Regions from separate parts of the Cronobacter turicensis genome, predicted to be linked through region 1. Evidence: predicted binding sites of a transcription regulator. Region 1 holds the regulator's gene; the other holds the start of a gene.
The links. The regulator PhoB, encoded in region 1, activates phosphate uptake and scavenging genes when phosphate is short. The targets are predictions, from matches to a motif close to CTGTCATAAAACTGNCNNAT.
Positions count from the first base shown of each region.

Region 2: a site for PhoB is predicted at 2,309-2,328, ahead of rpoH (RNA polymerase sigma factor RpoH). Genes of this name have one in related genera too.

Region 1 covers NZ_CP165997.1:3,317,836-3,322,089, reverse strand. Annotated here, with positions in the region: gene sbcD (exonuclease subunit SbcD) at 1-954, opposite strand, end outside; gene phoB (phosphate response regulator transcription factor PhoB) at 1,153-1,842, shown strand; gene phoR (phosphate regulon sensor histidine kinase PhoR) at 1,865-3,178, shown strand; gene brnQ (branched-chain amino acid transporter carrier protein BrnQ) at 3,577-4,254, shown strand, end outside.
Region 2 covers NZ_CP165997.1:242,038-246,291, forward strand. Annotated here, with positions in the region: gene ftsY (signal recognition particle-docking protein FtsY) at 1-502, shown strand, start outside; gene ftsE (cell division ATP-binding protein FtsE) at 505-1,173, shown strand; gene ftsX (permease-like cell division protein FtsX) at 1,166-2,221, shown strand; gene rpoH (RNA polymerase sigma factor RpoH) at 2,485-3,342, shown strand; gene AB8W27_RS01150 (PLP-dependent aminotransferase family protein) at 3,391-4,254, opposite strand, start outside.

The DNA.
Region 1 (4,254 bases):
GCCGGTGTCGATTTCGATATCGAGCCACACTCTGGGCTCGTCCGGCGCATCGCGCCACTGTTCGAGCTGCGCGGTGATAGACTCCAGGCTGCCTTTCAGTACCGCCAGCGGCTGGCTGACCGGCACCGGCAGGGCCGTGACGTCGCGCAGTTTGCCGTCGGCGAACTCCACCAGATAAACGCTTTTCTCTTTACCGGTTTCATCAAAGCTCAGCGCAATCGGCGAGCCGCTGTAGCGGATATGCTCGCAGCCCGCGACTTTCTGGGCGCGGTGAATATGCCCCAGCGCGATATAATCGGCGGGCGGAAAGCGGTCCGCCGGAAAGGCGTCGAGCGTGCCTATATAGATGTCGCGCACCGCGTCGCTTTTGGTGACGCCCACGGTGGTAAGATGGCCGGTCGCGATAATCGGCAGATTACGCTCGCCGCGAAGCTGGCAGGCGGCCTCATAGCTTTGCTGATAGTGCTGGCTGATGGCCTCCAGCAACTGCTGCTGTTTTTCCCGGCCCGACTGCCCGCTGAGGCTTCGCAGCACGTCGCGCGGGCGTAAAAACGGCACCGGGCAGAGCACCGCGCCCGGCTCGCCGTCGCGGCGGTATAATAACGTGGCCTGGCTTTCCGGCGTGAGCTGCGCGCTGGCGATGACCTGCGTGTTCAGGCAGGCCAGCAGCTCGCGGGATTCATTGAGCGTCGCCACCGAATCATGGTTGCCGCCAAGCACGATAAGCGGGCAGTTTGCCGCCTGAAGTTTGACGACAAAGCGGTTATAGAGCTCGCGCGCATAGCTGGGCGGCGCGCCGGTATCAAAGATGTCGCCTGCGACAATAATCGCATCTACCTGATGCGCCATTGCCGCCTCCAGCAGCCAGTCGAGAAAGGCTTCATGTTCGGCGGCGCGGCTTTTGGCGTAAAAATTTTGACCAAGATGCCAGTCTGAGGTATGCAGAATACGCATGGGATGCCCTGTGGCGAAAAAGCGAGAAGGGGATTATAAACATCCAGTACGGCGGGTGTCCTGTTTCGTCGCGCCGCCGGGTTTTACCGCACGCGCTGACAGGTCATCTTACGGTCATCTTTTTCATAAATCTGTCATAAATCTGACGCATAATGGCGCCGCATTACATACTGTTTACTTTATTTAACAGGGCGAATCATGGCGAGACGTATTCTGGTCGTTGAAGATGAAGCACCTATCCGCGAGATGGTGTGTTTCGTACTGGAGCAAAATGGCTTCCAGCCGGTGGAAGCGGAAGATTATGACAGTGCGGTGAATCAACTCAATGAGCCCTGGCCCGATCTGATTCTGCTGGACTGGATGCTGCCCGGCGGATCGGGGATCCAGTTTATTAAGCATATCAAACGCGAAGCGCTGACCCGCGAGATCCCGGTGGTGATGCTGACCGCGCGCGGTGAAGAAGAAGATCGCGTGCGTGGGCTGGAAACGGGCGCCGACGATTACATTACCAAACCGTTCTCCCCGAAAGAGCTGGTGGCGCGTATTAAAGCAGTCATGCGCCGTATCTCGCCGATGGCGGTGGATGAAGTCATCGAAATGCAGGGCTTAAGCCTCGATCCGTCATCGCACCGCGTGATGACCGGCGAAAATCCCCTCGATATGGGGCCGACCGAATTCAAGCTGTTACATTTCTTTATGACGCACCCGGAGCGCGTTTACAGCCGTGAACAGCTGCTGAACCACGTCTGGGGCACCAATGTGTATGTGGAAGATCGTACCGTGGATGTGCATATCCGCCGCCTGCGCAAGGCGCTGGAACACAGCGGTCATGACAGAATGGTACAAACGGTGCGCGGTACGGGTTATCGGTTCTCAACCCGTTTTTAAACCCAAAACAGGAGTGTGACGCGTGCTGGAACGGCTGTCATGGAAAAGACTGGTGCTGGAGCTGTTGCTGTGCTGTATTCCGGCGCTGGTGCTCGGGGCGATATTCGGCTATCTGGCATGGTTTTTACTGGCGGCGGTAACCGGATTGCTGGTCTGGCATTTCTGGAATCTGCTGCGGCTCTCCTGGTGGCTGTGGGTGGATCGCAGCATGACGCCGCCGCCCGGCAGCGGCAGCTGGGAACCCTTGCTCTACGGCCTGCACCAGATGCAGTTGCGCAATAAAAAACGCCGTCGCGAACTGGGTAATCTTATCAAACGCTTTCGCAGCGGCGCGGAATCCCTGCCGGACGCCGTGGTGCTGACCACGGAAGAAGGCGTTATCTTCTGGTGCAACGGCCTTGCGCAACAGCTTCTCGGCCTGCGCTGGCCCGACGATAACGGCCAGAACATCTTAAACCTGCTGCGCTATCCGGAATTCACCAGCTATCTGCGCGGCCAGGAGTTCAACCGGCCATTGCATCTGGTGCTCAATAACGGGCGTCATCTTGAGTTTCGCGTCATGCCGTACAGCGAAGATCAGCTGCTGATGGTGGCGCGCGACGTCACGCAGATGCATCAGCTCGAAGGCGCCAGGCGCAACTTTTTCGCCAACGTCAGCCACGAGTTGCGCACCCCGCTGACCGTGTTGCAGGGCTATCTGGAGATGATGCACGAGCAGACGCTCGAAGGGCCGCTGCGTGAAAAAGCGCTGCACACGATGCGCGAGCAGACGTACCGCATGGAAGGGCTGGTGAAACAGCTATTGACGCTTTCGAAAATCGAGGCGGCGCCCGCGATGCAGCTCAACGAGACGATCGACGTGCCGATGATGCTGCGGGTGGTGGAGCGCGAAGCGCAGACGCTCAGCCAGCAGAGGCAGACGTTTACTTTTGAGGTGGACCCGCAGCTTAAAGTGCTCGGCAATGACGAGCAGTTGCGCAGCGCGATTTCAAATCTGGTGTATAACGCAGTCAATCATACGCCCGCCGGGACGCACATTACGGTGCGCTGGGAGCATGTGGCGAATGGCGCGCGCTTTAGCGTGGCCGACACCGGGCCGGGGATTGCCGCGGAGCATATTCCGCGTCTGACCGAGCGTTTCTACCGGGTGGACAAGGCGCGTTCGCGCCAGACCGGCGGCAGCGGGCTGGGGCTGGCGATTGTGAAACACGCGCTGACGCACCACGACGCGCGTCTTGAGATAGAAAGCGCGCCTGGCAAAGGCACCACGTTTTCGTTCCTCCTGCCGGAGCGACTGATTGTCGCCACGCCTGCTAAAGCCGTTTCTGAGGTTTAATTCGTAAAGCTTCCTTTCCAGGGCCAGCGATAAGCTGGCCTTATTCATTTTTTTGCCGCCTCTGAACGCTTTTTTCAGCGTTTGGCGCTTTTTTGCTCGCGCGAATCGCCGGAGGTTTTTTACGATTTTAGATTTTATCACTGCCCTGAAACTTAGATCTGGCATAAAGGTCTGGTTTTACGATCCCGTCTTGCCTTTAAACGTTATAAGCGTTTAAATTGCGCCCCTGCTATTGCCAGACCGACTGTTTTTGCGTGGTAAATCGAAAAACAATTCTTCGCCAGCGTAATCGGGAAGCATATCCCGCTGTCAGCCCTGGAAATAGCGGCGTTTTCGTCAGGTGACTGGCGGTAAAAAATTATTCAATTTCAACACCACATCCACAGGCAGTAAATCTTATGACCCATCACTTAAAATCGCGCGACATTATCGCACTGGGGTTTATGACCTTTGCGTTGTTCGTCGGCGCGGGCAATATCATTTTCCCTCCTATGGTTGGTTTGCAGGCCGGTCCGCATGTCTGGACGGCGGCGATCGGCTTTCTTATTACCGCCGTGGGTCTGCCTGTGCTGACCGTGGTGGCGCTGGCGAAAGTCGGCGGCGGCGTTGACAGCCTGAGCCATCCGATTGGCCGCGTGGCGGGCATTCTGCTGGCGACGGTTTGCTATCTGGCCGTCGGGCCGCTGTTCGCGACGCCGCGCACCGCGACCGTGTCGTTTGAAGTGGGCATTGCGCCGCTCACCGGCGACGGCGCGCTGCCGCTGCTTATCTACAGCCTGGTCTACTTCGCGCTGGTGATCCTGGTGTCGCTCTATCCGGGCAAACTGCTGGATACCGTGGGTAACTTCCTGGCGCCGCTGAAAATCATCGCGCTGGTGGTGCTGTCTGTGGCGGCGATTGTCTGGCCGGCGGGCGATATCAGCGTGGCGACGGAGGCCTATGAGAAAGCGGCGTTCTCCAACGGCTTCGTCAACGGCTATCTGACGATGGATACGCTGGGCGCGATGGTGTTCGGGATTGTTATCGTCAACGCGGCCCGTTCGCGCGGCGTCACTGATTCTCGTCTGCTGACGCGC
Region 2 (4,254 bases), 1.3 Mb from region 1:
CTTCCGCGCAGCCGCGGTTGAGCAGCTCCAGGTCTGGGGCCAACGCAATAACATTCCGGTTATCGCGCAGCATACCGGCGCGGATTCCGCCTCCGTCATTTTCGACGCCATCCAGGCGGCGAAAGCGCGCGGCGTGGACGTGCTGATTGCCGATACCGCCGGGCGTTTGCAGAATAAATCGCACCTGATGGAAGAGCTGAAAAAAATCGTTCGCGTGATGAAAAAGCTCGACGAGAACGCGCCGCATGAAGTGATGCTGACTATCGACGCCAGCACCGGGCAGAACGCCGTCAGCCAGGCGAAGCTGTTCCACGAGGCGGTAGGGCTCACTGGCATTACGCTCACCAAGCTGGATGGCACCGCGAAAGGCGGCGTGATCTTCTCGGTGGCCGATCAGTTTGGCATTCCGATTCGCTACATTGGTGTGGGCGAACGTATTGAAGATTTGCGTCCGTTTAACGCGGGCGACTTTATTGAGGCACTTTTTGCCCGAGAGGATTAACCATGATTCGCTTTGAACATGTCAGCAAAGCCTATCTCGGTGGGAGACAAGCGCTGCAGGGGGTGACTTTCCACCTGCGCCCTGGCGAGATGTCATTTCTTACCGGCCACTCCGGCGCCGGTAAGAGTACGCTGCTGAAGCTGATTTGCGGTATCGAACGGCCGAGCGCCGGGAAAATCTGGTTCGGCGGTCACGATATCAGCCGCCTGAAAAACCGCGAAGTGCCGTTTCTGCGTCGTCAGATCGGCATGATTTTCCAGGATCACCATCTGCTGATGGACAGAACGGTCTACGATAATGTGGCGATCCCGCTGATCATCGCGGGCGCCAGCGGCGAAGATATTCGCCGTCGCGTATCGGCGGCGCTGGATAAAGTGGGGCTGCTGGACAAAGCGAAAAATTTCCCGATTCAGCTCTCCGGCGGTGAACAGCAGCGTGTGGGCATCGCCCGCGCGGTGGTCAATAAACCTGCCGTATTGCTGGCGGATGAACCGACGGGCAACCTGGATGACGCCCTCTCGGAAGGCATTCTGCGTCTTTTCGAAGAGTTTAACCGCGTCGGGGTGACCGTATTAATGGCGACGCACGACACCGGGCTTATTTCACGGCGCAGCTACCCGGTGCTCACCCTGAGCGAAGGGCATTTGCATGGAGGCCGTGTTGGTGAATAAACGTGATGCGCTGAATGAAATCCGGCGCTTTAGCAACAAACTGGATAATTTCCGTAAACAGCGTTCTTCCGGTGAAACAGGACGGCCTGTGCAGAAGCGAAATAAAGGCTCCAACGTCAAAGGCAAATCGCGGCAGGGCGGCATCAATGAACAGGTGCGTTACGCCTGGCAGGGCGCGCTTGCCGATCTGAAAAGCAAACCGCTCGCTACGTTTTTAACGGTGATGGTGATTGCCATTTCGCTGACGCTGCCGAGCGTCTGCTACATGGTGTATAAGAACGTCAGCGAGGCCGCGACGCAGTATTATCCGTCGCCGCAGATAACGGTCTATCTCGACAAGACGCTTGATGACAGCGCCGCGCAACAGGTGGTGGGTCAGCTTCAGGCCGAGCCGGGCGTGGCGAAGGTCAATTACCTGTCGCGCGACGAGGCGCTCGGTGAATTCCGCAACTGGTCGGGCTTTGGCGGCGCGCTGGATATGCTGGAAGAAAACCCGCTGCCAGCCGTGGTGGTGGTCGAGCCGAAGCTTGATTTCCAGAGCAGCGAGGCGCTCAATACGCTGCGCGACCGCGTGGCGAAACTTCAGGGCGTTGACGAAGTGCGTATGGATGACAGCTGGTTCGCGCGGCTTTCGGCGCTCACCGGGCTGGTCGGGCGCGTGGCGGCGATGATTGGCGTGCTGATGGTGGCGGCCGTGTTCCTGGTTATCGGCAACAGCGTGCGCCTGAGCATTTTCGCGCGCCGCGACACCATCAACGTGCAGAAACTCATTGGCGCGACGGATGGTTTCATCCTGCGACCGTTCCTTTACGGCGGCGCGCTGCTCGGGTTTACGGGCGCATTACTTTCACTGATTCTGTCAGAAATCCTGGTGATGCGGTTATCCGCCGCGGTGACGGATGTCGCGAAAGTGTTCGGAACTACATTTGAAATCAGCGGGTTATCTTTCGATGAGTGCCTGTTGCTGCTGTTGGTCTGTTCCATGATCGGTTGGGCGGCCGCCTGGCTTGCCACCGTGCAACATTTACGTCACTTTACCCCCGAATAAAAAATATTTGTTATAATCATCCCCTGCTACGAGTTCCCGGCAGCAGGGGATGCGTACCGATGAACTTCTGCTTCTCCTGCCCACGCTTTTTCATAGCAATGTCACATTTTGTGCGTAATTTATTCACAAGCCTACAGGGAACTTGTGGATAAAATCACGGTCTGATAAAAGAGTGGCTGATATTCTCGTTGCTCAAACACACTGGCCCGTTTGTTGCCTGACCAGGGACGAACGCCAGTTCGATGTCGATTGAGAGGATTTGAATGACCAAAGAAATGCAAACTTTAGCTTTAGCCCCGGTCGGTAACCTGGATTCCTATATCCGGGCGGCCAACGCCTGGCCGATGTTGTCGGCAGACGAAGAGCGGGCACTGGCTGAAAAGCTGCATTACCAGGGCGATCTGGAAGCAGCGAAAAAGCTGATCCTGTCTCACCTGCGTTTTGTTGTTCATATCGCTCGTAACTATGCGGGCTATGGCCTGCCGCAGGCGGACCTGATCCAGGAAGGCAATATCGGCCTGATGAAAGCGGTACGTCGCTTCAACCCGGAAGTGGGCGTGCGTCTGGTTTCCTTCGCCGTGCACTGGATCAAAGCTGAAATTCACGAATATGTGCTGCGTAACTGGCGCATCGTGAAAGTCGCCACCACCAAAGCGCAGCGTAAGCTGTTCTTTAACCTGCGTAAAACCAAGCAGCGTCTGGGCTGGTTTAACCAGGATGAAGTGGAAATGGTGGCCCGCGAGCTGGGCGTTTCCAGCAAAGATGTGCGTGAAATGGAATCACGTATGGCCGCGCAGGACATGACTTTTGACATGTCCCCGGATGACGACGCGGGTGACAGCCAGCCGATGGCTCCGGTGCTGTTCCTTCAGGATAAATCTTCTAACTTTGCCGATGGCATTGAAGATGACAACTGGGAAGAACACGCCGCCGACAAACTGACCGACGCCATGCAGGGTCTCGACGAGCGCAGCCAGCAGATCATTCGCGCGCGTTGGCTGGATGAAGACAATAAAAGCACGTTGCAGGAACTGGCCAATCGCTACGGCGTCTCTGCCGAACGCGTGCGTCAGCTTGAAAAAAACGCGATGAAAAAACTGCGTGCCGCGATAGAAGCGTAAGTCACGTTAGTCTGATGACACACCCCGCCTTAAGCGGGGTGTTTTGTTTTATGCGCGGCGCGAAAGCGCGGGGTAAGCCGCCTCGATACATGTCAGCAGCGCTTTAAACGCACCCTCCATTTTCTCCTCCGCCACACAGGCGAATCCCATCAGCAGGCCGCGACGCCGGTTCTCCGTCAGGTAATAGCGCGACAGCGGGCGCACCAGAATGTCGCGCGCGTTGGCAAGACGGGCAATCTCCACGTCGTCCGCGTCATCGGGCAGATTCAGCACCAGATGCAGCCCGGCGTTATCGCTGAAATCCGACAGCGCCTCCGGCCCCAGATAGCGCGTTATCAGCGCCGTCAGAAACGCCCGACGGCGGCCATACAGCAGCCGCATCCGGCGGATATGTGCGCTGTAATGCCCGGCCTCGATAAACTCCGCCAGCGCTGCCTGGATAATCGAATGGCCGCCGCGATAAAGCTCAGCATGCGCGGTTTTCATCTCCTGCGCCAGCGCGCGCGGCAGCACCACATAGCCGATACGCAGGCCCGGATAGAGCGTTTTGCTGAAGGTGCCGATGTAAATCACCGGCGGGTCCGCCACCAGCCCCTGCAACGCCGGAATAGGCTGGCCGGAAAAGCGAAATTCACTGTCGTAGTCGTCTTCCACAATCCAGCTGCCGGTCTGGCGCGCCAGCGTTAACAGGCGCTGGCGACGCTCAAGGCTCATGACCGCGCCCAGCGGATACTGGTGCGACGGCGTGACGAAAATCAGCCGCGGCGGCGTCTCCTGGCCCTCCGGCGGCACCATGCCGGCGCGGTCGACCGTCACCGGCGTAATGTTCACCTCATTCATCTGCAACACATGGCGGATGCCCCAGTACGACGGCTCTTCCACCCACGCCGTATCACCGCGATCGCACAACAT